DNA from 3 places in the Bacillus sp. FAU18 genome. Region 2 is predicted to be linked to each of the others. Evidence: riboswitches for the same ligand, from Rfam matches in the RefSeq annotation. Region 2 holds a riboswitch; each other region holds the start of a gene.

Region 1 (10,741 bases), 360 kb from region 2:
GAAGCAGCAGACATTGTCGCTTCGGCGTCTGATCAAGACGTAAACATGATTTTCGGTTCTGTTATTAATGAAAATCTAAAAGATGAGATTGTGGTGACAGTGATTGCAACCGGCTTTATCGAACAAGAGAAGGACGTGACGAAGCCTCAGCGTCCAAGCTTAAATCAAAGCATCAAAACACACAATCAAAGTGTTCCGAAGCGTGAGCAAAAACGTGAGGAGCCTCAGCAACAGAACACAGTAAGCCGTCATACTTCACAGCCGGCTGATGATACGCTTGACATCCCGACATTCTTAAGAAACCGTAATAAACGGGGCTAATGTAAAGGACAAAATCGTTTTCGATTTTGTCCTTTTTTGTTTTTCTCTTCACACTTTCCTTCTTATAAAGTCTTTTTCCCTATTGCTTCCTTCGCTTAGTAACAAAACAGATAATTAGACCTATTTATTTTTGTGACATTTTTATCATTTTCATATATATGGAAATTGAATGACATGAAACGACAATATCTGTAATTCAGATTGTCTACAGTTAATATACAGCGATGTTCTGACAAACCATTCATTATTAAAAGGAGGGACGACACTTTTTTTAAAAAGCATGTTGAAAAAGGGGGATGAAAATGAAGAAAAAAACGAAAAACAGACTCATCAGCTCTGTTTTAAGTACAGTTGTCATCAGTTCACTGCTGTTTCCGGGAGCAGCCGGGGCAAGCAGTAAAGTCACCTCACCTTCTGTTAAAAAGGAGCTTCAATCTGCGGAATCCATTCAAAACAAGATTTCGAGTTCATTAAAGAAAAGCTTTAAAAAGAAAGAAAAAACTACTTTTCTGATTAAATTTAAAGATCAGGCTAACACAGAAAAAGCAGCAAAAGCGGCTGTTAAAAAAGCGAGATCGAAGAAGCTGTCTGCCGCTAAGACGGAATATCAAAAGCGTTCTGCTGTTGTGTCATCTTTAAAAGTCACAGCCGATGAATCCCAGCAAGATGTCCTAAAATACTTGAACACCCAGAAAGATAAAGGAAATGCAGACCAAATTCATTCTTATTATGTGGTGAACGGGATTGCTGTTCATGCCTCAAAAGAGGTTATGGAAAAAGTGGCGCAGTTTCCCGAAGTGGAAAAGGTGCTTCCTAATGAGAAACGGCAGCTTTTTAAGTCATCCTCCCCATTTAATATGAAAAAAGCACAGAAAGCTATTAAAGCAACTGACGGTGTGGAATGGAATGTAGACCAAATCGATGCCCCAAAAGCTTGGGCACTTGGATATGATGGAACTGGCACGGTTGTTGCGTCCATTGATACCGGGGTGGAATGGAATCATCCGGCATTAAAAGAGAAATATCGCGGATATAATCCGGAAAATCCTAATGAGCCTGAAAATGAAATGAACTGGTATGATGCCGTAGCAGGCGAGGCAAGCCCTTATGATGATTTGGCTCATGGAACCCATGTGACAGGCACGATGGTGGGCTCTGAACCTGATGGAACAAATCAAATCGGTGTAGCGCCTGGCGCAAAATGGATTGCTGTTAAAGCGTTCTCTGAAGATGGCGGCACTGATGCTGACATTTTGGAAGCTGGTGAATGGGTTTTAGCACCAAAGGACGCGGAAGGAAATCCCCACCCGGAAATGGCTCCTGATGTTGTCAATAACTCATGGGGAGGGGGCTCTGGACTTGATGAATGGTACAGAGACATGGTCAATGCCTGGCGTGCGGCCGATATTTTCCCTGAGTTTTCAGCGGGGAATACGGATCTCTTTATTCCCGGCGGGCCTGGTTCTATCGCAAATCCGGCAAACTATCCGGAATCGTTTGCAACTGGAGCGACTGATATCAATAAAAAGCTCGCTGACTTTTCTCTTCAAGGGCCATCTCCATACGATGAAATAAAGCCAGAAATATCTGCACCGGGCGTTAATATTCGTTCATCCGTTCCCGGTCAGACATATGAGGATGGATGGGACGGCACATCAATGGCAGGGCCGCATGTATCCGCTGTTGCTGCACTGCTGAAACAGGCGAATGCCTCACTTTCTGTTGATGAGATGGAGGATATATTAACCAGCACGGCTGAACCGCTCACGGATTCAACATTTCCTGATTCACCGAATAACGGATATGGCCATGGTCTGGTGAATGCTTTTGATGCTGTATCCGCTGTTACAGATGGTTTAGGGAAAGCGGAAGGACAAGTTTCTGTAGAGGGGGATGACCAAGAGCCTCCTGTCTATCAGCATGAGAAAGTAACTGAAGCTTATGAAGGTGGCAGCCTGCCATTGACTTTGACAGCTGAAGACAATGTGAGTGTGACATCTGTAAAGCTGTCCTACAAGCTTGATCAAGGTGAATGGACAGAAATAACGGCTAAACGAATCAGCGGTGATCATCTAAAAGGAACGTATCAGGCAGAGATCCCAGACATAAAAGGAACTAAACTAAGCTATAAGTGGATGATTCACGATTTTGGCGGTCATGTCGTTTCGTCTGACGTATACGATGTAACAGTGAAACCAAGCATCACGGTGGGATATAAGCAGGACTTTGAAACTGCACCCGGCGGCTGGGTTGCGAGCGGAACAAATAATAACTGGGAATGGGGAGTTCCGTCAACTGGCCCAAATACAGCAGCATCCGGAGAAAAAGTATATGGAACGAATTTGACAGGAAATTATGCCAACTCAGCAAACATGAACCTTGTTATGCCTCCTGTTAAAGTACCTGATTCAGGAAGTCTGTTCCTTCAATTTAAAAGCTGGCACAATTTAGAGGATGATTTTGATTACGGCTACGTTTTTGTTTTGCCTGAGGGTGAAAAGAATTGGGAGCAGGCTGGTGTCTATAATGGAAAGACATCAAGCTGGACGGACGAAGAAATTGATTTATCGGCTTATAAAGGTCAAAACATTCAAGTGATGTTTAACCTTCAATCAGATGAAAGTATTAACAAAGAGGGCTGGTACATTGATGATGTAGTGCTTTCTGACAAATCAGCCGGAAAAACAGTCAAAAAGAATAAGCTAGGCGTCGAAAAGCCGTCTGGAAAGCAAAAGAAAAAGCCAGTGAATCCGAAAAAAGCTAAGCCATCTCTAAATACAGCTGTAAAAATGGAGAGTAAAGATATGCAGCCTCAAGTTTTGCCGCTCAGGGCACAAGTCAGTGTAGTGGAAACAGGAAAATCAACATATTCAGATCAATCCACAGGGCAGTACACGCTGAAGCACAAAGCGGGAGACTATACGCTTATGGCAGAAGCATATGGTTATCAGTCGAAAACACAAAAAGTATCTTTAAAGACGGATCAGACGACACAAGCTAATTTTACGTTAGAAGAGATGAAGAAGGGCACATTAAAAGGCACGGTCATCAATAAAACGACAGGAGAGCCGGTAAAAGGCGCTTCCGTTTATGTTGTAGAGGATGCTGCGGTGGAACCGGCTATGACAAACGACAAAGGCGAATATACGCTTGAAGCCTATGAAGGCGCTTATACGATTAAAGTCGCTGCACCGGGTTATTACAGTGATGAATTTTCCGTTGAGTTAAAAGGTGATGTAACAAAAGAAACTGCATTGAAGCCTTTTGTCGGTTATCCGGGTGAAATTGCATATGATGACGGAACGGCGGAGAATGCCAATTCCTATTTTGCTGCCGGTAACGGATGGGCGGTCAAAATGACGCTCGCTGACGGCAAGGACAAAGGCATGCTTACAGGAGGGCTGTTCAGATTCTGGGATACAGAGTTCCCTGATCCCGGCGGCACAGAGTTTAAGGTTGAGGTATACGATGCTACAGGAAAAGACGGAGCACCGGGCAAGAAAATTGCAGGGCCATTTAACGCGGAAGCTCTTCGCAATGGCGAGTGGACTAAGGTAGACCTCAGTTCAAAAGGGATTATGGTCGATAGAGACTTTTATCTCGTATATATCCAGTCAAAACCTGATCCGTATTCACCTGGATTGGCAATGGATGAAACCGGCCAGAATTCCGGCCGCAACTGGCAGTATATAGGTGGACAATGGGAGCCGGGTGACGAAGCAGACGGCAACTATATGATTCGCGCATTAGTTAATTATGAAGCTGCTGTACCTGAGATTACTTCACCGACAGACAAATCATACACAAATAAGGATAGCGTCACTGTAAAAGGAAAAGCTTCTCCTGGTACAACGGTACACATTTATAATGGAGAGAAAGAAGCAGGAGAAACGAAAGCTGCTGCGGATGGCACGTTCCATGCAGGCATCACACTCAACAAGGGTGAAAATGAGCTGACGGCAACTGCATCAACAGATAACGGAATAACGGATGCCTCCAGCCCGATCACGGTCACGCTTGATCAAGAAAAGCCTGAATTAACGCTGGACACTCCAAAGGATGGCGGGAAAACAAATAAAGAAACGCTGACTGTCAAAGGGGCTGTATCCGATGACAATCTGAAAGACGTCAAGGTGAATGGCAAAAAAGCAACAATAACTGATGGTTCATACTCAGCCCGTATTCTTTTGGAGAATGGAAGCAATGAAATCAAGGTGATTGCTACAGACTTAGCAGGCAACAAAACGACGAAAAAGGCTGTCATTGATGTCAACTTTGACAAGCCTATCATTTCCGGCCTAATTCCGGGAGAGGATAAAAACTTAAAAGCCGGTGAATCTGTGAAAATCGCTTTCTCAAGTGCTGAGGATTTAGATGCAACGTTTATCATTCGTATGCCGCTGACAAATGCAAGAGCGAGTGTGCAAAACGCCACCGAACTCCCGTTAAGAGAAATTTCTCCGGGAAGATATGAAGGCTATTGGACAGCCACTTCTTCTATTAAAGCAAAAGGAGCAAAAGTAGAAGTGATCGTACGAGATGATTATGGAAATGAAACAAGAAAAACTGCGAATGGAAAACTTAATATCAACACAGAAAGTTAAGTGGAAAAAAGCTGCCGTCATTGGCAGCTTTTTTATATATCCTCTCATTACAATTCCTCGACAAATTAAGCAGATTTCCCTGAAAAATTGTATTTTCCTCTCAACATTAATTGACAGACTTTCCCACAGAGCTTGCTTTATACTTATGAAGCAAGAAGGGGAACAGCGTGAGGCAAGAAAGAAAGGAGTCAGATGTGAAAATCTATTTAGATGTCATTTGGCTGTTAAACTTTTGTTTTGATGCACTTTTGCTTTTGCTCACGGCATTTATTTTAAAACGGCATGTGAAAAAAAGAAGACTGGTAGGCGGAGCGTTCATCGGTTCCAGTATTGTCCTTTTGATGTTTACTCCTTTTTCGCCGATTGTTGAACATCCGGCTGGGAAGCTAGCTTTTTCAGTTGTGATTGTGGTGGTGACATTTGGCTTTAAAAGATTTCGGTTTTTCTTTCAAAATTTGTTTTCCTTTTATTTTGCCACTTTTTTAATGGGGGGAGGAATTATCGGAGCCCATTCTTTGCTGCAGTCAAATTCTATTGTTCAAAACGGTGTCATGATTACCAATCAAACAGGGTTTGGAGACCCGATCAGCTGGTTGTTTATTGTTGCTGGCTTTCCAGCATTATGGTTTTTTTCTAAAAGAAGAATTGAAGATATTGAAACAAAAAACATTCAATATGAGGAACGAGTCAGCGTGCAGGCAGATTTGGGCAGCCAAACACTTCATGTCAGAGGCCTGATTGATTCCGGTAATCAGCTGTACGATCCTCTTACAAAAACGCCGGTAATGATCATTTACATTGATAAACTGGAGCCGATTTTCGGAACAGCCGAAACGATGATCATTCGAAACACAGACCCATTGGAAGCCATCGAACAGCTCGATGATTCCTTTCGCTTTTTAGATAAAATGAGGTTGATTCCATACAGGGGAGTTGGTCAGCAAAACCAATTTTTATTATGCGTTAAACCGGATCACGTAACGATTATGACAAAAGAAGAAATGATTTCTGCAGATAAATGTTTAATCGGCATCAGCACAACAAAGCTGTCGGCAGATGGAGAGTTTGACGCGATTATTCATCCGAAAATGCTTTCGGGCAAGGCTGTCAAACACGTTTCATAATGTTCGCAAATGTCCGTTACTTATCATACTCAAACGGCGTGACATTTAGAAGGGAGAGGAAGATGAAAAAACTGAAATTACGGTTGACGCACCTCTGGTATAAGCTGCTGATGAAACTTGGGCTGAAAAGTGATGAAGTCTATTACATAGGTGGGAGTGAAGCCTTGCCGCCTCCATTATCTAAAGATGAGGAGCAGGTTTTGTTAATGAAGCTCCCAAACGGCGATCAGGCGGCGCGCGCCATTCTAATTGAACGCAATTTGCGTCTGGTCGTATATATCGCCCGTAAATTTGAAAATACGGGAATTAATATAGAGGATTTAATCAGCATCGGTACCATCGGTCTAATCAAAGCTGTGAATACATTCAATCCAGAAAAGAAAATCAAGCTTGCTACCTATGCCTCCCGGTGTATAGAAAATGAAATCCTGATGTATTTAAGAAGAAATAACAAAATCCGTTCAGAGGTTTCCTTTGATGAACCGCTTAATATTGATTGGGACGGCAATGAGCTTTTGCTTTCTGATGTGCTCGGCACTGACGATGACATCATCACTAAAGACATAGAAGCTAACGTCGATAAAAAGCTTTTGAAAAAAGCGCTTGAACAGCTTAATGAGAGAGAAAAGCAAATCATGGAGCTGCGGTTTGGGCTTGTCGGTGAAGAAGAAAAAACCCAAAAGGATGTAGCGGATATGATGGGGATTTCTCAGTCTTATATTTCGCGGCTTGAGAAAAGAATTATAAAAAGGTTGAGAAAAGAGTTCAACAAAATGGTGTAAAAAATTTTATGGTTAGAACCCCTTGATTTTACAGGGATTTCCTGATTTCGACAGTTTTTCGGTCTGAGTGCAGTGCATATTTTTCCCACCCAAGGAGATACTTAACGTTGTACAGCAGCTCCTGTAGGGAGGGAAAAAAGTGTCGAGAAATAAAGTCGAAATCTGCGGGGTGGATACCTCCAAATTACCAGTACTCAAGAATGAAGAGATGAGAAAGCTGTTTAGGCAGCTGCAGGATGAAGGCGATGATTCAGCAAGAGAAAAGCTTGTAAACGGGAACTTGCGTCTTGTCTTAAGTGTCATTCAACGATTTAATAACAGAGGGGAGTATGTTGATGACTTATTTCAAGTCGGCTGCATCGGACTAATGAAATCCATTGATAATTTTGACCTAAGCCACAATGTTAAGTTTTCAACATACGCTGTACCTATGATTATCGGAGAGATCCGCAGGTATTTACGCGATAATAACCCGATCCGTGTATCAAGATCACTCCGGGACATCGCTTACAAGGCGCTTCAGGTAAGAGAGCGGTTAATCAGTGAGACAAGCAAGGAGCCGACTGCAGAAGACATCGCAAAAGTTCTTGAAGTACCGCATGAGGAAATTGTATTTGCGCTTGATGCCATCCAGGATCCGGTTTCTCTATTTGAACCGATCTATAACGACGGCGGAGACCCGATCTATGTGATGGACCAAATCAGTGATGAGCGCAATACAGATTCACAATGGATTGAAGAGCTGGCTTTAAAAGAGGGCATGAGAAGGCTGAACGATAGGGAAAAAATGATTTTGAGAAAGCGGTTCTTCCAAGGGAAAACCCAAATGGAAGTCGCCGAGGAAATCGGAATTTCTCAAGCGCAGGTGTCCAGACTTGAAAAAGCGGCTATCAAACAAATGAATAAAAATATTCTTCAATAATGAAAAGCCTTTAAAACGATGTTGTTTTAAAGGCTTTTCTATTGATTACGGATGGTTTACGTTTTGGAAAAAGTAAGGTATCCTAGTTCGTACAAAGTTTTATGAAAATTAAAACAATTATAAAAGGCAATAAAGAGGAGGACCACGATGATTTTGCAGCTTGACAATGTCTCACTAAAACGGAATGGGAAATGGATACTGAGAGATATTCATTGGAAGGTGGAAGAAAAGGAAAATTGGGTGCTTTACGGCCTAAATGGCGCCGGGAAGACAGCGCTGTTAAATATGCTTTGCTCATATTATTTTCCAACATCAGGCGAGATGCAGGTGCTTGGTCATGAATTTGGCAAAACAGAGCTTGGGGAAAAGCTCAGACGTAAAATTGGCCTCGTCTCAGCAGCTCTTCAGCAAAAATTGTATCCGGCAGATTCAGCCTTTGAAATTGCTTTGAGCGGAGCTTACGCTTCGATTGGGTTATATGAAACGCCAAGTAAGGAAACCAGGGAAAAAGCGATTGGTTTGTTAGAGGACTTGGGAGCAATTGAATATGCCGATCGCCGCTATGAAACCCTTTCTCAAGGGGAAAAACAAAGAGCGTTGATTGCTAGAGCACTAATGGCCGATCCGGAGTTGCTGATACTGGATGAACCAGTCACAGGGCTGGATTTTATTGCCCGGGAAAAGTTGTTAGATACGATTACATACATTGCAAACAAAGAAAATGCACCATCTATCCTTTATGTGACTCATCATGCTGAAGAAATTTTGCCTGTCTTTGATAAAGCCCTTTTATTAAAACAGGGAGAGGTCTTTGGATCCGGAGAAATAAAGGAAATGCTTACTGATCAAGTACTTTCCGCTTTTTTTGATACGCCAATCCATGTATTATGGAATCAGGATCGGCCGTTTTTAACAAGAGCTGAGCCGATAACGAATGCCTGACAAACATATATAGATTCATCCTAGGGGTGCTTTGCGAAGCTGAGAGAGACTTTGTCTCAACCCTTTTGACCTGATCTGGATCATGCCAGCGGAGGGAAGCGGTGAAAAGCGGAGTACATCGGACTCCGTTTGTTTTTATTAAGCCGTTTCATCACTTTTGAAACGGCTTTTTTGATTTTAAAGAATAGGAGCGGATTTACATTGGACCAACAAATAGACTCTTTGCAAAAAAAAGTGGAAGAACAAAAGGAGGAGCTTATTCAGCTTGCTAAAACACTGATTTCTTATCAAACACCCGCCCCGCCTGCAAGAAATACAGAGGGCATTCAGTCATGGATTGCGGGATTTTTAAATGAATTGGGATTCTCGATCGACAAATGGGATGTGTACCCTGGAGATCCCAATGTTGTAGGGAAGCTAAAGGGAACAGATTCAGCAGATTATTACAGCCTGATCATTAATGGTCATGTAGATGTGGCAGAGGTAAAAGAGGATGAAGGATGGGAGCACAATCCGTTTCATCCAATTGAAAAAAACGGTCTCTTAATCGGGCGAGGCGCTTCCGATATGAAGGGCGGAATGGCTTGTGTGCTGTTTGCTGTCAAATTAATTCGTGAAGCCGGCATTGAGCTTCCCGGTGATCTGATTCTGCAATCGGTTATTGGAGAGGAAGTTGGAGAAGCTGGCACACTTGAATGCTGCAAGAGGGGCTACCACGCTGATTTTGCAATTGTCGCGGATACGAGCGATATGCATATTCAAGGCCAAGGCGGTGTCATTACAGGCTGGATCGAAATCAAAAGCAGTCAAACATTTCATGATGGAACGAGACGGAATATGATCCACGCAGGCGGAGGAACATTCGGAGCAAGCGCAATTGAAAAAATGGCGAAAATCATTGCGGGGCTCGGTGAACTTGAGCGCCACTGGTCTATTATGAAAAGTTATCCCGGTTTTAAACCAGGCACAAATACGATTAACCCGGCTGTTATAGAAGGCGGCAGACATGCGGCTTTTATAGCGGACGAATGCCGGCTGTGGATCACAGTCCATTTTTATCCGAATGAAACCCATGACCAAGTGGCAGCGGAAATAGAAGATTACGTCAATCGGCTGAGTGACAGTGATATTTGGCTTAGGGAAAACCGCCCTGTATTCAAGTGGGGAGGCTCATCTATGATAGAAGACAGAGGAGAAATTTTTCCGGCATTGGAAGTTGACCCTGGCCACCCAGGCGTCTTAGAGCTAACTGCCTCTCATCAGAAAGTGAAACGGGAGTGTCCAATTATTGACGTTTCTCAATCAGTTACAGATGGCGGATGGCTGTATGATGCCGGTATTCCATGCGTAATATACGGTCCTGGAGATCTGCACAATGCACACTCTGTGAACGAGAAGGTATCGATTGAGCAGCTAGTAGAGTATACAAAAATTATACTCGATTTTATCATCAGCTGGTGCAGCCGGAAAAAAGCAATGACATGAAAATTTCTTCTTGCTGACAAGGTTCAGCCTGCCCGTTCATATACTTGAACAAAAGGACGGAAAAAGGACGTGATGGAATGATCAGCATTTCAGAATTTCAGGTAAAGGATGTCGTCAATGTCTCAAACGGAAAAAAGCTGGGGAGTATTGGTGATATTGATATCAATGTGACTACTGGAAAAATTCAGGCGATCATACTCGGAGGAAATGGGAAAGTTCTCGGATTTTTTGGAAAAGAAGAGGAATTGGTCATTCCATGGCGAAATATAGTAAAAATCGGGGAAGATGTAATCTTGGTCCGATTAAGTGAACCGCATGCATAAACCTGCTTGTCTGCCGCAGATTGGCAAATGCCGGAAGTCTCGATTCTTCCGGCACATTTCATTTAGAAATATGCAAATCGGCGCTCAACGAATGCAGTAAGATGTGGTAAAATAAGTGGGAAATTCCGCTTTTTTAAATGTTTGTCGAAAGGTTGGATCATCATGAATACATATCACCCATTCAGTCTTACCACACCCTCGACACTCATGATACAAGACTGGGCTCAAACGAATCAAA
Region 2 (10,741 bases):
CACCTTGGCAACCTTTTTAGCAAACGCCAGTTTTTTCATTTCTTTTTCTACCTCTTCAAGGCTCAGGTCATATACAAGAGCAATTTCCTTCGAGGCAACGAAGCGGAAATATTCAATAAAACATTCTAAAGGCGGTGTTTCCGACGGCTTCGGCTCGTCGCCAAGCATCTCAAATAAAATTTCTTCATATACATCATATGAGTAGCTGCCAGGAACTTTAAGCCCTTCATCCTCATGCTGCGTATTAAAAAACGTCAGTGTCGGATTAACAGAAACATCCATCTCAGCAGCAATTTTCATGTCACATTGAAGCGCCTTGACCGCGCTTTGAGAATGCAGATCTTTTTTGAATTCTTCAAGATCGAGACTTGTATTTTCAGCAATCTCCAAAAGCACGTTTTCATCCGTAATATTTTTCTTTGAAACAAATAGGCTCTCCTGCATATTTCTGAGAAATTGCATGCCGGCTTTTCGTCCTTGCAATTCGGCTGCTTTAAAAGCGAGAGCAGCCATATAAGGCGATGAAAGCGGCTGATCCTGTTCGAACCAGACATTGCCGTCACATGACATGCCAGAGCGGCTCGCGATCTTTTCCCATGCTTCTGCGAGAAGATGCTTTTTTCGCTTTTTATTTAAAGCGGTAAGGCTTGCGGAAGCGATAATGCGTAAGGTGAAAAAACGTCCGTATCTGATTTTCAGCTTTTTGATGACGGGCTCTAAGGACCAGCATTCAGGACATAAAGGGTCTACAAACATATAAATTTCAAGCGGTTTTTTTGGATGACCGTGGCAATGGGCGAAGTATAGCTCATGCTGATAGTTTGTCAAGATGATCGATCCTCCGCTTCCGTTTGATTCACCATATGCCTTGCTGTCAACTCCAGCCGGCCAAACAAAAACTCACGAATTTCGCCCTCTAGCCCTACATGGTCCATTGCGTCCTTCATACAGCTGAGCCACGCATCAGCTCTCTCGTTTGTAATTGGAAAGGGAAGATGCCTTGCTCTGAGCATAGGATGGCCGTGCTCCTCAGTATAAAGAGGAGGCCCGCCTAAATACTGAGTTAAAAATTGCTTCTGTTTCCTGGCGGTTTCTGTCAAATCGCTTGGAAAAATCGGCTTCAGCAAAGGATGAGACGCGACACGCTCATAAAAAGTATCAACAAGTTGCGATAGAAGTTCCTCTCCAATCGCTTCATAAGGTGCGTTAAACGATTGTCCCATGTTGACTACTCCTTTAAATATGGCTAATAGGAATCATAAATCCTATTGCAAAAAGTAATTTTCTGTATTTCATTGTTTCATCTAGGTTTATTTTAGCAACAAGGCATCATTTCTACAAACAAACTGCCTTTTTTGCGTATGATGACTCATTTCGGCTGACAGCCGGGGTTTGTATTTCATATCATATCACATAAAAATCAGGAATGCGTAAGATTTCACTTCGCAAAAAAACCAGAGGGAAAGAGCCCCTCTGGTTACGCGTAATAAGCTGAAGTTATTTTTTTTACATAGTTTTGCGTTTCTTGGAAAGGAGGAATGCCTCCGTATCGGTCAACATTTCCCGGTCCGGCGTTGTAAGCCGCTAAGGCCATAGACACATTGCCGTCGTATTTATCCAGCATTTGTTTTAAATATTTCGTTCCACCCTCCACATTTTGCTGTGGATCAAGCGGATTGGAAACGCCAAGTGAGCTTGCTGTTGACGGCATCAGCTGCATGAGGCCCATCGCGCCTGCTCCGCTGACCGCTTTTGCATTAAAGCCTGATTCCTGTTTGATGACGGCACGGATCAGTTTTTCATCAACGCCATATTTATCAGCGGCTTTTTTAATCGCACTGTCAATAGAAAAGTCTCCCGAACTGATCTGATTTGCTTCATGTTTGTTTGAAGCTGAATCTGCAGCAGCTGTTTCAGTGCTTTCTGCCGCTTTTGTGACTGAACCTGAATTGCTGCTCGTATATGAGTTAAGCCCATACGCTGAAAGCAGTGACGGCGCTGTTGTATTCGCGCTGTTCAGCATGCTGAGCGGGCTTGGCGATGAAGAAGGTGCTGATTGCTGAGATGCCAGACCGTTTGTATATTGGCTGAGCAAAGAGCTAAAACTTGAAAGCGGGCTTTCCGTATTCTGAGTGTCCGAGCTGCTGCGTGCATTAGATATGGACTGTAGTGCCTGAAGCTGAAGTAAAGCTGCCCAATTCGTTACATTCACGATGTCATTCCACCTTATATAGACTTTCGTTTTTCTTCATAAAAACGCAGAATTTTATTTTTGGTTTCGCGCTGAGGAATGCTGAATTGCTGAAGCAGCTTCTCGAAGGCTTGTCTGCCCTCATGCCAATCCGCCGCCTCAAATTCAATTTCATAGTCCTCTTTATTTAAATATCGGCTGTGGTCTAAAACTATTAAGCCTTTTTCTGTTTCTTTTTCCGCACGGTTTGTTGCTAAAGATCCAAAGTATTGAATGGCATTCGTATCGATCTGAAGCTTGTGCAGCTGGTCCTTCACAGGGCCCTCGGGAACTGAAAATCCAGCGAGATCTGATACCTCTGAAAGCTGCTGGTGCGTTTCCAGAAGCCCCACATCAGCCGGCTCCTTTAATGTAAGGACATACTTTCCGTTTTTTCTGCGGATACGAAGCGCAGCATGTTTTTGTTTCAGCGCGAAGCTGTCTGTATCAAAATAATGATTCTTTTGATCTGTAAAATCTTTTTCTGTCAGCTGGAGTGCCTCTGCTATGTTTTTGAATTCTTGTTTGGTCAGCATATTTTTAAATTCGATTTCAATTTCTTGGCTCATGATGCTCTTCCTTTCCGCCCTGTAAATCTTATTTTTACTATTATCTCTTTAGATGTTAGGTTTATCAATATCGAGCTCGATATGATAAAATGAATCTGTACTTTGTTTAAAAAAGGAGAGCATTATGCAAAACAGAATCGAAATTTTGAATGCAACATTATCGGATGATCAGCTTCGCCTTGCCTGTCAGACAGAAGGAAACGAAGCGGAACGCAAGCCGTCAGGTCAAATGCTTGTTGATTCTGACCACTTTGCTTTTGTATACATACTTGAATTAGCTGATTCTTTTGAATATGTCATTATAAAGGAACATGTATGGCCGGAACTGAAGCAGGCCCATGCACAAAAAATACCGGTTGTTTTAGAGGCAGGAGACCAAACAATTGAACTGGCAGGCCTGCATGAGGAGCTGGAATATCTTTTAGAAAATATAAAAGATAATGCAAACTATGGAGAAGAAATGGAAGAAAAAGTGAAACGCGTGTTTTTATAGAAACTGGTTCGGAATTGGGGGATGTATGATGGATGACAAACAATGGGAGCGTTTTTTAGTGCCGTACCGCCAGGCTGTCGAAGAGTTGAAAGTGAAGCTCAAGGGGATCCGCACACTATATGAATACGAGGACGACCATTCACCGATCGAATTTGTGACCGGACGCGTCAAGCCTGTGGCGAGCATACTTGAAAAAGCGAGACGGAAAAGCATACCGCTGCATGAAATTGAAACCATGCAGGACATTGCTGGCCTTAGAATCATGTGCCAATTTGTCGATGACATCCAAATCGTAAAAGAGATGCTTTTTGCCAGAAAAGATTTCACCGTCGTGGATCAGAGAGATTATATTGCGGAACATAAAGAGAGCGGATACCGGTCATACCATCTTGTTGTGCTGTACCCTTTGCAGACGGTATCCGGAGAAAAGCATGTTCTCGTGGAAATACAGATCCGTACACTGGCGATGAATTTTTGGGCGACCATTGAGCATTCATTGAATTATAAATACAGCGGAAACATTCCTGAAAAAGTAAAACTAAGGCTTCAGCGCGCTTCTGAAGCGGCTTCCCGGCTTGATGAAGAGATGTCGGAGATCAGGGGTGAAGTACAGGAAGCTCAAGCTGCCTTTTCAAGAAAGAAAAAAGGAAGCGAGCAACAATAGGTAAAGGGGAAGAAGAGCATGAAATTTGCCGTATCATCAAAAGGAGATCAAGTTTCTGATACGCTGAAAAGCAAAATACAGGCGTATTTATTGGATTTTGATATGGAACTGGATGAAAATGAACCGGAAATCGTTATTTCAGTCGGAGGCGACGGAACGCTTTTGTATGCTTTTCACAGATACAGCGACCGCTTGGACAAAACAGCATTTGTCGGCGTTCACACAGGTCATCTGGGTTTTTATGCCGACTGGGTTCCTCATGAAATTGAAAAACTTGTTCTTGCCATCGCGAAAACGCCGTATCATACAGTCGAATATCCGCTTCTCGAAGTCATTGTGACCTATCACGAAAACGAGCGGGAAGAAAGATACTTAGCTTTGAATGAATGTACGATTAAAAGCATCGAAGGAAGCCTTGTTGCAGATGTGGAAATCAAAGGGCAGCTCTTTGAAACCTTCCGGGGCGACGGCCTCTGCCTGTCAACTCCATCAGGCAGCACAGCCTACAATAAGGCGCTGGGCGGAGCGATTATCCATCCCTCTATCAGGGCGATCCAGCTTGCGGAAATGGCTTCAATTAATAACCGCGTGTTCCGTACGGTCGGGTCACCTCTGCTTCTCCCATCCCATCATGATTGCATGATTAAGCCGAGAAACGAAGTTGACTTTCAAGTGACGATTGACCATTTAACCCTTCTCCATAAAGATGTAAAGTCGATCCGCTGCCAGGTTGCATCCGAAAAAGTGCGGTTTGCGAGATTCCGTCCGTTTCCATTTTGGAAAAGAGTCCAGGATTCGTTTATTGGAAAAGGTGAATAGAAAGAGGACATATCGTGGAGCATTTTTTTATCAGAAAGAACATTACTTCCGCTGAGGACGGGATGACTGTAAAAGAATATGCCGGTGAACTGGGAATTTCGAAACGTCTGCTGACCGATATTAAGTTTGGCGGGGGAGACCTGCTGATCAACGGTGAGCATGTGACGGTTAAATACGTTTTGAAAGAGGGAGATCTTCTTATCGTGAAGTTTCCTGAGGAACAGGTGAGCGAGACGCTGCTGGCAGAGCCTGTTCCGCTCGATATCCTTTATGAGGATGAACATGTGCTTGTGATAAACAAGCAGCCGTATGTGTCATCAATCCCTTCGAGAGAGCATCCCTCCGGCAGCATTGCCAATGGAATTATTGATCATTATCAAACAACCGGAGTGAGGGCGACAGTACATCTTGTCACCCGGCTAGACCGGGATACATCAGGTGTCATGCTTGTTGCCAAGCATCGATTTGCCCACTCCATTTTATCGTCTGCGCAAAAAAACGGCCTTGTGAAACGCCGGTATGCGGCAGTGGTTCACGGGCGGATGGCGCAGATGGAGGGAACAGTCGATGCTCCGATTGGCAGACATCCTGACAGTATTATTGAACGGACGGTAACGCCAGATGGCCAGAAGGCTGTTACTCATTTTTACGTCACATGTGCAAATGACGACATGACCTCGGTGGCATTGCAGCTTGAGACTGGACGAACCCATCAAATTCGTGTTCATATGAGCTATCTTGGGCACCCGTTGTGCGGCGATACACTGTACGGCGGTACGAGACAGGAAATTGGCCGGCAGGCTCTGCACAGCGAGCATCTTTCGTTTATCCATCCGCTGACACAGGAGAACATGACGTTTCATGCTCCATTGCCTCAGGACATGAGAAAACTGATAAAAGGAGAGAATCATTGATTCTCTCCTTTTTTATATGGGGCGAAATCTTGATTCGTCGTAGGGCAGGGAGCTTGGAACAGAGACGGTTTCTATTTCTGGAAAGCGAAAGCCTGTCAGTTGATTTCCGAACACGCAGCCTGTATCAATGTTTATGGTGCGATTGACCTTCCGAGGCTCTTTCACAGGTGTATGACCGTATACCACCCAAGCCTTTCCATTATAGGCTGCCGCCCAATCACGTCTGACGGGTCTGCCGTCCGGATATGTTTCACCCGTCACGTCACCGTAAAGCACAAAGTCCTTCACTCTGCGGGTATATTTGCCGATATCGTCAGCTCTTATGCCAGCATGGGCGACAACTAATTCTCCATTATGTAAGATGTCGTAAAGCGGCGCTGTTTCGTACAGCTTCATAAACTGTTCACTGACTGCTTTTCTCTCATCTTTGGAAAGTTCCTCAAGCTCTGCCGCTGTTGTTTCGAGACCATGCATCACTTTTACCGGATTTCCTTTTAAGTAACGATATAATTTATTGCAATGGTTTCCCGGGACATAACGTACAGCGCCTTTTTCGTAAGCGCCTGCTACAAATCGGATGACCTCTATCGATTTAGGCCCTCTGTCAGTTAAATCTCCGGCAAAAACAAGCACCCTGCCTTCTTCGTGGACAGGTACTCCATTTTTGATTGTATAGCCAAGCTTCTGGATTAATGCAGTCATTTCGTCATAGCAGCCATGAATATCGCTGATGATATCGTAAGCCATGCGGTATCCTCCTTACCGATTGTTTTATTTATTATGAAGCAAAGTGTTGTGAGTCATCACAAGCTTTTATGTGCAAATTATAGAAGAATCATTTTCTAAACAGGATTAAGACCATATTACTTTATTTTTCATCATCACCCTTGTTAAAATCGCGTTATGTTTTTTAAAAATGAGGTTTTGTTCTTTGAGTGAGAACTGGCATAACCCTGATCTAAAGAAGGAGGTTCTTATTATGGCGCATACATCTGTCGCATCTTTAGTTGTTGTACTTATCGTTGCATTTTTGACACCCATCCTTTTGCATCGGTTTAAACTCAGCATCCCGGTTGTTGTTGCTGAAATCATTATGGGGCTGATTATTGGGAAAAGCGGCCTTAATTTAGTTGTGGAGGGTGACACCTGGCTCCAGACACTTTCTATGCTCGGATTTATCTTTTTAATGTTTTTAAGCGGGCTTGAAATTGATTTTTCATCGTTTGAGAAAGGGAAGAAAAAGCAGTTCCTGCCGAATGGCAAGGAAGCGCCGAATACGTTTGCTGCGGCATCTATTATTTTTGTCGGCATTTTTATTTTATCATTGCTCTTGTCCTATGGGTTCGTCTTGGCTGGATTTATCCAAAATGCTTTTTTAATGACCCTGATTATTTCAACGATATCGTTAGGCGTTGTCGTTCCAACATTAAAAGAAGAACGGATCATGAATTCAAATATCGGGCAGATTATTTTGCTTGTTGCTGTTATTGCTGATTTGGCCACGATGATTCTTCTTGCTGTTTTTTCTTCTTTATACGGAGAGGACAGCGGAAACATGTGGCTCCTGATGATTCTGTTTGCGGCCGGAGTGGTGCTTTACTTTTTCGGCCGGGTCTTCAAACATCGCTCTTTTGTTCAATCCATGTCAAAAGGGACGATCCAGATCGGGACGCGTGCCATTTTTACGTTAATCATTGTACTCGTTGCCCTGTCTGAATCACTTGGGGCGGAAAATATTCTCGGCGCTTTCTTAGCGGGGGTTCTTGTTTCCCTGCTTTCGCCAAACAAAGAACTTGTTCAGCAGCTGGACTCATTCGGTTATGGGTTCTTAATACCGATTTTCTTTGTGATGGTCGGTGTGAAGCTTGATATTTGGACTCTTTTCCAGGATAAAACAATTTTAATCATGATTCCGCTCCTGCTGCTGGCGCTGTTAGTCAGCAAAATCATTCCTGTCATGTACTTAAAGAAGTGGTATGATAACCGAACCATTTTCGCGTCTGGTTTCTTGCTGACATCAACGCTTTCGCTCGTGATTGCTGCTGCAACAATCGGCCAGCAGCTTCACGTGATCAGTGCAAATATGTCAGGAGCGCTAATTTTAGTAGCCGTCATTGCAAGTATTTTTACGCCGATCTGTTTTAAAAAATTATACAAACGGGAAGAGCAGCCGGAGGAGAAAAAGACGATTACGTTCATCGGCGCCAATCAAATGACTTTGCCTGTTACACTCGAATTGCCAGAGGAAGAGTATGACGTGCGTGTTGTACACGTCTACCAAGAGAATGCGGAGGAAAAGCTGTCAGAATCAGTGTTTGCTGTTGAAACAATTTCTGACTATGAACACGAGACGCTTGAATCACTCGGCATTTTTGAAACGGATATCCTCGTTGTGGCGACAGGAAATGAAGATATGAATGCAGACATTGCATTACTTGCAAAAGAAAAAGGCACAGAAAGAGTCATTGCAAGCGTAGGATCACCGGAGCATGAAGCAGCTCTGAAGGAGCAGGGAATCAGCATCTTTTCTATTCTGCTGTCGACAAAAACGCTGCTTCGCGCACTGATAGAAGCGCCTGGCGTCATGAAGCTGCTCACGAACCAAGAGTCTTCGCTGTATCAAATTAATATGGAGAACAGTAAATATGATGGTGTCATTTTACGGGAATTCCCTTTAACAGGTGACGTCATCTTTGTCAGGATTTTCAGAGGTGTGGACAGCATCGTTCCTCATGGGGATACTAGGCTGAAACTGGGAGATCGCTTAATTGTCACCGGATCTCGGGGATACGTAACGGATCTTAAGAAAACATTGGAAGGATAAATCTTGACCAAATAAGGATTCGTGTTAATATAGAGGTGCAGAACAATTCAATATGTATTCGTTTAACCACTAGGGGTGTCCTTCATAAGGGCTGAGATAAAAGTGTGACTTTTAGACCCTCATAACTTGAACAGGTTCAGACCTGCGTAGGGAAGTGGAGCGGTATTTGTGTTATTTTACTATGCCAATTCCAAACCACTTTTCCTTGCGGGAAAGTGGTTTTTTTATTTTCAGAGGGGGAATGATTTGTGAAGTTTTCAGAAGAATGCCGCAGCGCAGCCGCAGAATGGTGGGAGGGGAGCTTTGTCCATCCGTTCGTTCAAGGAATCGGTGACGGAACGCTTCCGATTGACCGTTTTAAATACTACGTACTTCAGGATTCCTATTACTTAACGCATTTTGCAAAGGTGCAGTCATTTGGCGCAGCTTATGCGAAGGACCTTTTTACAACGGGGAGGATGGCAAGCCATGCCCAAGGTACATATGAGGCGGAAATGGCGCTTCATCGCGAGTTTGCCGAGCTGTTGGAAATCAGCGAGGAAGAGCGTAAGGCGTTTAAGCCGTCTCCTACGGCGTACTCTTATACATCCCATATGTACCGTTCGGTTTTGAGTGGGAATTTCGCTGAAATCTTAGCGGCCTTGCTGCCATGCTACTGGCTCTATTACGAGGTTGGTGAGAAATTGCTGCATTGCGATCCTGGGCATCCGATTTATCAAAAGTGGATTGGGACGTACGGCGGTGACTGGTTTAGACAACAGGTTGAGGAGCAAATCAACCGCTTTGATGAGCTGGCGGAAAACAGCACGGAGGAAGTGCGTGCCAAGATGAAAGAGAATTTTGTCATCTCCAGCTTCTATGAATATCAATTTTGGGGAATGGCCTATCAAAAAGAAGGCTGGTCGGAGCGCGGCATAAAAGAGGTGGAGGAATGTGGAGCTTCACGCCATAACGGATAACTGCAAGCCGGTAGAAGAGCTAGCGAGAACCATCATTTCGATTCAGAATGAAGTTGATTTTATTCACATTCGGGAACGCTCAAAATCGGCGGCAGATATTCTGAAACTGCTCGAGCTTATTTTTGAAGGCGGTATAGATAAACGAAAACTGGTGATGAACGGGCGCGTGGATATTGCGCTTTTCTCTACTATTCACCGCGTGCAGCTGCCAAGCGGCAGCTTTTCACCGAAGCAGGTCAGAGCCAGATTTCCACACCTTCATATCGGGAGGTCGGTGCATTCACTGGAGGAAGCGGTTCAAGCAGAAAAGGAAGACGCGGACTACGTGCTGTTCGGCCATGTGTTTGAAACGGATTGCAAAAAGGGTCTTGAAGGCAGAGGAGTATCTTTGCTGTCAGATATCAAACAGCGGATTTCCATCCCGGTTATAGCCATCGGGGGGATGACGCCGGACAGGTTAAGAGACGTAAAACAAGCAGGGGCAGACGGCATTGCTGTTATGTCAGGAATTTTCTCTTCCGCTGAGCCCTTGGAAGCAGCCAGACGATATTCCCGCAAGCTAAAGGAGATGCGCTATGAAAAGGCATTATGAAGCAGTGGTGATTGGAGGCGGAATTATCGGTTCCGCGATTGCTTATCATTTGGCAAAGGAAAACAAAAGCACCGCATTGTTTGAAAGCGGAACAATGGGCGGCAGAACGACAAGTGCCGCTGCCGGAATGCTGGGCGCCCATGCCGAATGCGAGGAACGTGACGCGTTTTTTGATTTCGCCATGCACAGCCAGCGTCTGTACAAAGGTCTTGGAGAAGAGCTTTATGCATTATCTGGTGTGGATATCAGGCAGCATAACGGCGGTATGTTTAAGCTTGCATTTTCTGAAGAAGATGTGCTGCAGCTGAGACAGATGGACGATTTGGACTCTGTCAGCTGGTATTCAAAAGAAGAGGTGTTAGAAAAAGAGCCGTATGCGTCTGGTGACATCTTTGGTGCATCTTTTATTCAGGATGATGTGCATGTGGAGCCTTATTTTGTTTGCAAGGCATATGTGAAAGCAGCAAAAATGCTTGGGGCGGAGATTTTTGAGCATACGCCCGTCCTGCATGTCGAACGTGACGGTGAAGCCCTGTCCATCAAGACCCCTAGTGGAGACGTATGGGCTAATCATGTTGTCGTTGCCAGCGGGGTGTGGAGCGGAATGTTTTTTAAACAGCTCGGACTGAACAATGCTTTTCTCCCTGTAAAAGGGGAGTGCCTGTCCGTTTGGAATG
Region 3 (10,741 bases), 280 kb from region 2:
TGGAAGTAGGGCGCTTGTTCGCAGTCTGCTTCGTTAAGACGGAAGCCCAGGTTTTCGATTGCTTCAAGCACATTTTCAATCCAAGGGTGCGCTTCAACGAAAATGCGGTCATGATCGGATTTATCGATACCGCCTTGAATGTCAAGGTCTGTCACCACGGCAACCTCTACTTTCCCTACAGTGATCGGCGTATCTAGAGGCAGAGTGAATGTGAACGGAAATTGATGCTCTTCACCAGGCTGAATGGTAAATGAACCAGTGACCCGGAAAGAATGAATTGTAGCGTATTTCCGGTGCTCTTCATCGTCTTTTACAATGACATACCGTGTGCTAAGCTGTAAATCGATATAACGGATGTCCTGAGCGATTTTTCCGCCTTTGACATGTACCGTTCCCCGTACTTCTTCTCCTGGAAAATATGCGTCTTTTTCTAAAATTGTATCTACTTTTGCAGCTCCAATTCCGGCACTTGCCGCAAGCTTTTTAAAAAATGACATGTTAGATCTTCCCCTTTTTCTTTTTTCTCAACAGATATACGTAAGAAGGAGGAAAAAAGATTCGTTTAATTCATACTTTTTTCCTATTATTCGTCTCGGCCTAGGGACAGACTAAGAATAATATTGAAAATAAAGGAGTGGATGGAAGTGAATAAAGAAAGTTTGGTTGCAGATGAATTACACAGAATGTTTTTGGCTGGTGAGCTGCAAATCACAGTAGAGGAAGATATAAACAATATTTCCGAAAGGCTGAGAAACGGCGATCTCAGTTTAGACCGATTAAGCGGTGAAGACGCGTTTATAAAAGAAACGGTAAACGAGGCTTTAAGAAGAGTGGAGCAATAAAAAAGAGACGGCATCTCATCTTTGAGATCCCGTCTCTTTTGGTGGTCTTTGCTGTAAGATAAAAGCGAATCGATTTGAAATTGCTCACCCGAGCCACCCCTTTTCTAACAGAAAATCTGACAGTTCATCTTGGAGATGAATGGCTGTATCTAATTGATCATGCAACGCTCTTCTGATGTGGGGATTTTCGGCTTCTGTTATTGCGACAGTGTATTTGTTAATGCTGGTTTTTATTGTTGTTAACAAATCAAGAATATCTTTGGGGCAAAGACTTTGTTCAATGGGAAACCACCTCCTTTGTTTTTTTAGCAGCTCCTGATAAGAAAGTATTTGGCTTTGTTTCTTGCTTCTATACAAAATGCTATAATAAGCAACAAATTTGTTGGGGGGTGTGATGATGAAGCAGATTATTGCGATGGGGGGCGGGGGTTTTTCGATGGAGCCGGATAATTTGTCCCTCGATCAATATATCCTCAATCAATCAAAACGAGAGCAGCCTCGTATTTGTTTTTTGCCGACGGCGAGCGGAGATTCCCAAAACTATATTCAGCGGTTTTATCATGCATTTCAAACACTGGATTGTGTGCCGTCTCATTTATCTTTGTTTAAGCCGCCATCAACAGATTTAGCTTCTTTTGTTATGGAAATGGACGTGATTTATGTTGGCGGGGGAAATACGCGGAATTTACTTGTGTTATGGAAAGAGTGGGGCTGGACCATATTCTCAGGGAAGCATGGAAGAACGGTGTGGTCCTAGCTGGATTAAGTGCCGGTGCGATCTGCTGGTTTGAAGAAGGGGTGACAGATTCAGCCGGACCGCTGACAGGTTTGAAAAGTTTAGGTTTTTTGCAAGGGAGCTTTTGTCCCCATTATGACGGGGAAAAGGATCGGAGACCGGCATACCACCAGTTGATATCTAACAAGTTCTTATGCAGTGGCTATGCAGCGGATGATGGGGCTGCTCTCCATTTCATAAATGATCAGCTGTTTCAAACCGTGAGTTCAAGAGCGGGTGCAAAGGCATATCGGGTGATAATGGGGGAACATGAAGTATCTGAAATCCCGTTGCCGGTCAAATATTTGGGATGAATTAGCTGAATATTTTCTATATTCCTCTTTTTTTCAGATTGGTTTTATGTTAAGATGAGGGCGAAATCAATAGTTACTGGGGGTGCCCGCTTTCGGGCTGAGAGGGAAGGTAAGCTTCTTAACCCTTTGGACCTGATCTGGTTCGTACCAGCGTGGGGAAGTAGAGGAATAGTTTTTGTTATTGTCGTGCTGGGCAATAATATGTTTCTTTCTGACTGTAACCGGGTTCATTTATATGAATCCGGTTTTTTGTGCTGGTTATGGGCTTGATTTTGTCCTTTCAAACGTAGAGAGGGGAAGGAAAAGTAATGCAAAACAATTCAGTGCAGCAAGCCAACATTTCCATTATGTCAAGTTTTTCAGGTAGCAAGAAGGTATACGTGGAGGGTTCTTCTTCGGACATCCAAGTGCCGATGAGGGAGATCCTATTGAGTCCGACGACGGGATCGTTCGGCGAAGAGGAAAACGCGCCTGTGCGTGTCTATGATACAAGCGGACCGTATACGGACCCTGGAGTAACCATTAATATTCAAGAAGGATTAAAGCCGCTCCGCCAAAAATGGATCACAGAGCGCGGTGACGTGGAAGAGTATGAAGGTCGGGCTATAAAACCAGAAGATAACGGTTATAAAAAAGCAAATCCAAACGTAAGCTACCCAGGATTAAAGCGGAAACCGCTGAGGGCGAAGGCAGGTCAAAATGTTACTCAAATGCACTATGCAAAAAAGGGGATCATTACACCTGAGATGGAATTTATCGCCATTCGTGAGCATGTGTCTCCTGAATTCGTCAGAGACGAGGTAGCCAGCGGCCGGGCGATTATTCCTTCAAACATTAATCACCCTGAAAGTGAGCCAATGATTATCGGCCGGAATTTTCATGTGAAGATTAATGCAAATATCGGGAATTCAGCGGTTACGTCATCCATTGAAGAAGAAGTGGAAAAAATGACGTGGGCCATCCGCTGGGGAGCAGATACAATGATGGATCTCTCTACCGGAAAAGATATTCATACGACGCGTGAATGGATTATCCGCAATTGCCCCGTGCCTGTGGGAACTGTTCCGATTTATCAGGCGCTTGAAAAAGTAAACGGCGTAGCGGAGGATTTAACGTGGGAGATTTATCGTGATACGCTAATCGAGCAGGCAGAGCAGGGAGTGGATTATTTTACGATTCACGCGGGTGTTTTGCTTAGGTATGTACCGCTGACTGCCAAACGGACAACTGGTATTGTGTCACGCGGGGGAGCGATTATGGCGCAGTGGTGTCTGGCTCATCATCAAGAAAGCTTTTTATACACACATTTTGAAGAAATATGTGAGATTATGAAAACGTATGATATTGCTTTCTCTCTTGGGGATGGTTTGCGTCCCGGATCAATTGCTGATGCCAATGACGAAGCGCAGTTTGCTGAATTAGAGACGCTTGGAGAGCTGACGCAAATTGCCTGGAAGCATGATGTTCAGGTGATGATTGAGGGGCCTGGACATGTTCCGATGCATAAAATCAAAGAGAACGTCGATAAACAAATGGACATTTGTAAAGAAGCGCCTTTTTACACATTGGGGCCGCTGACAACGGATATTGCCCCGGGATATGACCATATTACTTCAGCGATCGGAGCGGCGATGATCGGTTGGTACGGGACAGCAATGCTTTGTTATGTAACGCCGAAGGAGCATTTAGGGCTGCCAAACCGTGATGATGTTCGTGAAGGAGTCATTACATATAAGATTGCTGCGCACGCTGCAGACCTTGCAAAAGGGCATCCTGGGGCGCAAATCCGGGATGATGCGTTATCGAAAGCCCGTTTTGAATTCCGTTGGCGGGATCAGTTTAATCTATCTCTTGATCCAGAGAGAGCGCTTGAATACCATGATGAAACCTTGCCTGCTGAAGGAGCAAAAACCGCTCACTTTTGTTCCATGTGCGGTCCGAAATTTTGCAGCATGAGAATTTCACAGGATATTCGGGATTATGCGAAGAAAAACGATCTCAGTGAAGCAGAAGCCATAAATAAAGGATTAAAAGAAAAAGCAAAAGAGTTTGTCGATACGGGAAGCAATTTATATCAATAAAAAAGATGAAGATGGAGAATGCTCCATCTTCATTTTTTTTTAGAAAAACAGAGAGCGTCGAAGCGGCGGAATACTCTGTTCAAAGCGGAAAACATTTTCTGGATCATATTTCGTTTTGACACGGCGGAGTCGTTCAACGTTTTCGCCGTAATATGTTCTTGGCCAGTTTCTGATTTCGATATCTGGCCAATTTACGTAGTCTCCCATCGTTTCTTTCGATAGTCCGGATCATCCCGTGTTACGATACGTCCGGTCAATTTTGTCTTTTCCACACTCCCACCTCTCTTTCTCTCGTATTCTAGTTTCTCTAGCTTATGCGTTAGGGGAAAAGAGTGTATAAGGAAAAAGCGGGGATGCAATCTGATACAGTGTCAACACTCTCAAAAAAATAGTTGACAGGTCGGTATTGTATGAATTAACATGGTCAGTACAAATTTTTCAAATTTATCGCGCTGATCGGAACACCGAAGGCTCTTATCGTTTAGATAAGGGCCTTTTTTGTATGAAAAAGGAGGGATTATTGATGGGAGTCAAAAAAGAAAAGGGGAGAAAACGATTCAGGAAGCGAAAAACCTACGGGAATCAGATTTTGCCGCTTGAGCTGCTGATTGAAAAAAACAAACGAGAGATTATAAACAGCGCGGAGCTAATGGAAGAAATTTATATGAAGATTGATGAGAAGCATACGCAATGTGTAACTAAATATAAAAAAACCCGCTGATTACAGCGGGTTTTTGCATTTCTACATTAAGCATCTTTTTTAATCGGCAATCCAAGGCCTTCTGCCACGCGTTTTCCGTATTCAGGATCCGCTTTGTAGAAGTGCTCGATTTGGCGCAGCTTGATTTCTTCTTTTTCTACCGGCTTCATAGCATTAACGATATTTTCAACAAGGCGGGTACGTTCATCTTCACTCATTAAACGATACAGATCACCGGCTTGAGTGTAGTGATCGTTGTGATCGTAGCTTACGCTGTCAGCGATACCTTGTACCGGATATGCTGCTTGCTTATCCTCAGGTGACTCTTTTGGACCGCCGAAGCTGTTAGGCTCGTAATACACAGATCCGCCGCCGTTATCGTCAAAGCGCATTTGTCCATCACGCTGATAATTGTTTACTTTGTTGCGTGCGCGGTTGATTGGCAACGCTTGATGGTTTGCACCGACACGGTAGCGGTGTGCATCATGATAAGCAAACAGTCGGCCTTGAAGCATTTTATCCGGTGAAACATCAATACCGGGCACGAGTGTTCCAGGTGAAAATGTCGCTTGTTCTACCTCTGCAAAGTAGTTTTCCGGATTTCTGTCTAGAACCATGCGTCCGACCTCGATTAACGGATAGTCTTTCTGAGACCAAACTTTTGTGACATCAAACGGATCGAAACGGTACGTGTTTGCATCTTCTAAAGGCATGATTTGCACATATAGTTTCCATGCAGGATAATCACCGTTTTCGATTGCATTGAAAAGGTCTTCTGTATGGTAATCAGGGTTTTCACCGGCAATTTTTGCTGCCGTATTGACATCAAGGTTTTTCACGCCTTGTTCCGTTTTAAAGTGATATTTAATCCATACGCCTTCGCCATCGGCATTTGTCCATTTGAATGTATGGCTTCCGAAGCCGTGCATGTGGCGAAGTGTTGCAGGAATTCCGCGGTCAGACATCAGGATTGTCACTTGGTGAAGTGACTCTGGTGAAAGTGACCAGAAATCCCATACAGCCGTAGGGTTTTTCAGGTGTGTTTTTGGATCTCTTTTTTGTGTATGGATGAAATCAGGGAACTTAATCGCATCGCGGATAAAGAATACAGGCGTATTGTTGCCGACGATGTCGTAGTTTCCTTCTTCAGTATAAAATTTAACAGCAAATCCGCGCGGATCGCGAACTGTGTCAGCAGAGCCAAGTTCACCGGCAACTGTTGAGAAACGGATGAACAACGGTGTGCGTTTGCCGACTTCAGAAAGGAAAGCGGCTTTCGTGTATTTTGTTACGTCGTTTGTCACTTCAAAATATCCGTGTGCGCCTGCTCCTTTGGCGTGAACAACACGTTCAGGAACACGTTCTCGGTTGAAATGGGCCAATTTTTCGAGTAAATGTACATCTTGAATTAAAGTTGGTCCGCGAGAACCGGCAGTCATTGAGTTTTGATTATCTCCAACCGGAGCGCCCCAGCTAGTTGTCAGTTTATTTGAACTCATGTTATCACCTCTTGGAATTTATAAGAACATAATATCATCTCTAAGTAAAAAGTCAATATTATTTTATAATTATTATAAAATAGTTATCTCTATTAATCGATATCTAGTATCGAAAGTGTTGAAAAACCTTGTTGTAACAGCTTTTTATGACACTTAATAATTTTTGGAGAAATAATTTTTCCTTCTCTATTTGCGAAACAAGCAGAGTAAGTGATAAACAAGGATATCAAAAATCGTATTTAAAAAAGAGTTGACATATCGGAATAATTTGAATTAACATGTTATTCAAACAAAAAAACAATTGGGCAGCTGATCGGACCGCCGAAGGCTCTCATCTCTACAAGAACAGAGATGGGGGCCTTTTTGTTTTTTTTGAAGGCGGGGTTGGCAGAAAGAGAGGGATAAAAGTGGCTGTGACCATCAGCATCAAAGAAAAGGCATTTGTTCAAGAGGGCCGCAAAAACACGGTCTTAGAGAACATAGAATTATCAATCGCACCAGGCGAATTTCTAACGCTTATCGGACCGAGCGGGTGCGGAAAAAGCACCCTGTTAAAGATTATTGCAGGGCTTGATTCTGAATATGACGGGAGTGTTGAAATTAACGGCCGCAGCGTAACAGCTCCGGGTATTCAGCAAGGATTTATTTTTCAGGAACACCGCCTCTTTCCTTGGCTGACTGTTGAGCAGAATATTGCAGCCGACTTGAATTTGAAGGACCTAAAAGTCAAACAAAAGGTGGATGAACTGATCGAGATTGTCAGATTGAAAGGATCGGAAAAAGCATATCCGCGCGAGCTGTCAGGCGGCATGTCACAAAGAGTAGCCATCGCCCGGGCCCTTCTGCGGGAGCCTGAGGTGCTGCTTTTAGATGAACCGTTTGGTGCACTCGACGCTTTTACAAGAAAACACCTGCAGGACGTGCTGCTGGATATATGGAGGAGGAAAAAAACAACGATGATTCTCGTGACTCATGATATAGAAGAATCTGTTTATTTAGGAAATGAGCTTGCGATCCTTAAGGCCAAACCGGGGAAAATCCATAAGCTGATGCCCATTCACCTGGCGTATCCGCGGAACCGGACGACTCCGGATTTCCAAGCGATCAGACAGAAAGTGCTTTCGGAATTCGAGAAAACAGAAGATTTGGAGTACGCAGAAGGATCAGGGATATAGAAAGGGCGGAAGCGGAAATGAAAAAAGGACTCATTGTATTGGTTGCCGTTATTTTTCTGCTCGCAGGCTGTGGAGCAAATGGAGCCAGCGGTGACCACAAACAATTGAAGGAAATTCGTATTGGTATTCAGCAAAGCTTAAGCCCGCTTTTGATCGCAAAGGAAAAAGGCTGGTTCGAAGATGCATTTGAAAAAGAAGGCATCAAAGTGAAATGGGTGGAGTTTCAAAGCGGTCCGCCCCAATTTGAAGGCCTTGCGGCAGACAAACTTGATTTTTCTCAAGTCGGTAATTCGCCTGTGATCGCTGGACAGGCGGCAGGCATTGACTTTAAAGAAATCGGTTTGTCTCAGGACGGTTTGAAAGCAAACGGCATCCTTGTCAATCAAAACAGCGGCATTCAAGACGTTAAGGACTTAAAGGGGAAGAAAATTGCAGTCGCCAAAGGCAGCAGCGGGTTTGATTTTTTGTATAAAGCGCTTGATCAAGTGGGGTTGTCAGCTAACGATGTGACAATTATTCAGCTTCAGCCTGATGAAGCAGCTTCCGCATTTGAAAACGGATCTGTTGATGCCTGGTCCATTTGGGAGCCGTACTTGTCCTTAGAAACAATAAAACACGGAGCAAAAATCCTTGTGAACGGAGAAAGCACAGATTTATATTCACCGGGTTTTACTTTAGTAAGAACAAAGTTTTCAGAAGAGCATCCAGACGAAGTGGTCCGTTTTCTGAAGGTGTTTAATAAAGCCGTTGTATGGCAAAAGGAACATCTGGATGAAGCAGCGGACTTATATTCTGACATTAAAGATCTCGATAAAAAGGTCGTCGAAAATGTGCTGAAAAATACTGAACCTCTGAATGAGGTCATCAGTGACGACATTGTGAAAGCGCAGCAGGAAACAGCAGATTTTCAATTTCGAACAAAGGCGATAGATAAGAAGATTGATGTGAAAGATGTTGTCGATAACACTTTTATCAAAAAAGCATTAAAGGAACATTCCTCAGGAGGTGATCAATGATGAAAGCAGAGGCTGCGGGCTCGCTGCCCAAAACGAATGCGGAAGCGGTGCGAAAAAAGCCCGGAAGGAAGAGATACGGCTGGATGAAGGGGCTTTTACTGCCCGCTGTCATCATTGCCATCTGGCAGGTCATCGGCGGGCTGGGGGTTGTGTCCGCTACAGTGCTGCCTACACCTGTTACGATTGTTCTGACCTTTAAGGAGCTTATTTTGTCCGGCGAACTGTTCGGCCATCTGCAAATCAGCATTTATCGGGCGGCGCTTGGTTTTTTGCTTGGCGCGGGGCTTGGATTGATGATCGGGATTTTGGCCGGATTCTCCAAACGGACGGAGCTGTATCTTGATCCGTCGTTGCAAATGCTTAGAACCGTACCTCATCTGGCCGTCACGCCGCTGTTTATTTTATGGTTCGGATTTGACGAAGTATCTAAAATTTTGCTGATTGCGCTCGGTGCCTTCTTTCCTGTCTATATCAATACGTTTAACGGCATCCGCGGGGTTGACGCGAAGCTGTTTGAAGTCGCCCGGGTGCTTGAATTTAAATGGCATCAGCAGATATCCAAAGTGATATTGCCGGCAGCCCTGCCCAATATATTGCTAGGCATTCGCTTATCGCTCGGCATTGCATGGCTCGGGCTCGTTGTGGCAGAGCTGATGGGCTCAAGCTCGGGAGTCGGCTATATGATCATGGATGCGAGACAGTTTTCACAAACGAATAAAGTCTTTGCAGGGATTATCATTTTTGCAGTGGTTGGAAAGCTGACGGATTCCTTTGTCAGGATGCTTGAACGAAAGCTGTTAAAGTGGAGAAACAGCTACGAAGGATAAAAGATATAAAGGGGAGATGAATATGGAAATTCTTTGGTTTATACCGACTCATGGAGACGCGAGATATTTAGGATCTGAAAGTGATGGACGGACTGCGGATCATCTTTACTTTAAACAAGTCGCGCAGGCGGCAGACAGGCTGGGATATACAGGAGTTCTTCTGCCAACGGGAAGATCGTGCGAGGACCCGTGGCTTACAGCGTCGGCACTGGCAGGAGAAACAAAGGACTTAAAGTTTTTAGTCGCGGTAAGACCTGGTTTAATGCAGCCTTCTTTAGCAGCCAGAATGACATCCACCCTAGACCGCATTTCAGACGGCCGGCTGCTGATCAACGTTGTGGCTGGGGGCGATCCGTATGAGCTGGCAGGCGATGGCCTGTTTATCAGCCATGATGAGCGCTACGAGGCAACAGACGAATTTTTAACCGTTTGGCGGAGACTTTTGCAGGGAGAAACGGTTTCCTATGAAGGAAAGCATATAAAAGTGGAAAACAGCAATCTGCTTTTCCCGCCGCAGCAAGAGCCGCATCCGCCCATCTATTTCGGTGGTTCGTCACAGGCTGGAATTGAAGCTGCCGCAAAGCATACAGACGTGTACTTGACATGGGGTGAGCCGCCTGAACAAGTAAAAGAAAAGATAGAGAGAGTCAAAAAGCAAGCGGAAAAAGAAGGGAGGTCCGTTCGATTTGGCATTAGGCTTCATGTCATTGCTCGTGAAACTGAACAAGAGGCATGGGAAGCGGCAGAGCGCTTGATCAGCCACTTGGATGATGACACCATTGCCAAAGCGCAGGCAGCTTTGAGCCGTTACGACTCTTCAGGCCAGCAGCGGATGGCCGTCCTTCATCAAGGCGATCGGACGAAGCTTGAAATCCGCCCGAATCTGTGGGCGGGGATCGGCCTGGTCAGAGGAGGGGCAGGAACAGCTCTTGTTGGTGATCCGCAGACGATTGCCGACCGGATAGCGGAGTACCAGGCACTCGGCATAGAATCGTTTATATTCTCAGGCTATCCGCATTTAGAAGAAGCGTATTATTTTGCAGAGCTTGTATTTCCGCTTTTGCCGTTTGAAAATGATCGGACGAGAAAGCTTCAGAACAAAAGGGGAGAAGCGGTAGGAAACACTTATTTTGTCAAAGAGAAAAATGTATGAGTTTAACTAAAATACAGCCCCCGAACATGGTATGATATTCAAAAAAAGAGGGCTTTTTTTCTGAAAACATTGAGAAGCGCGGCAGTCATTTGTCTCATAGCTATGCTGTCAGCATGCGGACATTCAAAACAGATGGAAATCAAAGCGGCGGACATATCAGATCTTGAAAAAAACAGAATGGATGTCGCAGCTTCACAGGCATTCACTGCCGAAGCCGTCAATATCGGTGAAGGTATTTCTTCAGCTGACATGTACATCGAACATTATCAAAAGGGAAAGCTTGTTGAGAGGTTTGGACCGGTTCGTGCAGATTATTCAGAGGAAAAAACCGATACCATACAATTTGTTTATTTTGAGAA

What was found. A riboswitch is a leader RNA that binds a small molecule or an ion and turns the genes downstream of it on or off. The one in region 2 is predicted to bind thiamine pyrophosphate.
Region 1: linked by a shared signal. The riboswitch ahead of ylmB (N-formyl-4-amino-5-aminomethyl-2-methylpyrimidine deformylase) and the one ahead of tenA (thiaminase II) in region 2 are both predicted to bind thiamine pyrophosphate.
Region 3: linked by a shared signal. The riboswitch ahead of thiC (phosphomethylpyrimidine synthase ThiC) and the one ahead of tenA (thiaminase II) in region 2 are both predicted to bind thiamine pyrophosphate.

Annotation. Positions count from the first base shown of each region.
Region 1 covers NZ_JBVYHZ010000003.1:871,631-882,371, forward strand. Annotated here, with positions in the region: gene ftsZ (cell division protein FtsZ) at 1-321, shown strand, start outside; gene AC0OMU_RS04865 (bacillopeptidase F) at 624-4,925, shown strand; gene spoIIGA (sigma-E processing peptidase SpoIIGA) at 5,120-6,049, shown strand; gene sigE (RNA polymerase sporulation sigma factor SigE) at 6,112-6,831, shown strand; gene sigG (RNA polymerase sporulation sigma factor SigG) at 6,971-7,753, shown strand; gene AC0OMU_RS04885 (ABC transporter ATP-binding protein) at 7,901-8,695, shown strand; TPP riboswitch at 8,708-8,809, shown strand; gene ylmB (N-formyl-4-amino-5-aminomethyl-2-methylpyrimidine deformylase) at 8,897-10,180, shown strand; gene AC0OMU_RS04895 (YlmC/YmxH family sporulation protein) at 10,258-10,503, shown strand; gene pgeF (peptidoglycan editing factor PgeF) at 10,666-10,741, shown strand, end outside.
Region 2 covers NZ_JBVYHZ010000003.1:510,535-521,275, forward strand. Annotated here, with positions in the region: gene spxH (protease adaptor protein SpxH) at 1-828, opposite strand, end outside; gene AC0OMU_RS02880 (globin domain-containing protein) at 825-1,223, opposite strand; gene cwlQ (bifunctional muramidase/murein lytic transglycosylase) at 1,478-2,212, opposite strand; gene AC0OMU_RS02890 (CYTH domain-containing protein) at 2,227-2,799, opposite strand; gene AC0OMU_RS02895 (UPF0738 family protein) at 2,924-3,292, shown strand; gene yjbM (GTP diphosphokinase) at 3,321-3,956, shown strand; gene AC0OMU_RS02905 (NAD kinase) at 3,975-4,775, shown strand; gene AC0OMU_RS02910 (RluA family pseudouridine synthase) at 4,790-5,689, shown strand; gene prpE (bis(5'-nucleosyl)-tetraphosphatase PrpE) at 5,702-6,436, opposite strand; gene AC0OMU_RS02920 (monovalent cation:proton antiporter family protein) at 6,669-8,513, shown strand; TPP riboswitch at 8,575-8,683, shown strand; gene tenA (thiaminase II) at 8,762-9,472, shown strand; gene tenI (thiazole tautomerase TenI) at 9,447-10,064, shown strand; gene thiO (glycine oxidase ThiO) at 10,048-10,741, shown strand, end outside.
Region 3 covers NZ_JBVYHZ010000003.1:230,411-241,151, forward strand. Annotated here, with positions in the region: gene spo0M (sporulation control protein Spo0M) at 1-497, opposite strand, end outside; gene AC0OMU_RS01415 (hypothetical protein) at 639-842, shown strand; gene AC0OMU_RS01420 (spore coat protein) at 927-1,199, opposite strand; partial or broken gene AC0OMU_RS01425 (Type 1 glutamine amidotransferase-like domain-containing protein) at 1,237-1,931, shown strand; TPP riboswitch at 2,000-2,107, shown strand; gene thiC (phosphomethylpyrimidine synthase ThiC) at 2,240-4,012, shown strand; partial or broken gene AC0OMU_RS01435 (BBE domain-containing protein) at 4,052-4,240, opposite strand; gene senS (transcriptional regulator SenS) at 4,536-4,733, shown strand; gene katA (catalase KatA) at 4,760-6,211, opposite strand; gene AC0OMU_RS01450 (ABC transporter ATP-binding protein) at 6,619-7,386, shown strand; gene AC0OMU_RS01455 (aliphatic sulfonate ABC transporter substrate-binding protein) at 7,404-8,402, shown strand; gene AC0OMU_RS01460 (ABC transporter permease) at 8,399-9,229, shown strand; gene ssuD (FMNH2-dependent alkanesulfonate monooxygenase) at 9,252-10,382, shown strand; gene AC0OMU_RS01470 (hypothetical protein) at 10,485-10,741, shown strand, end outside.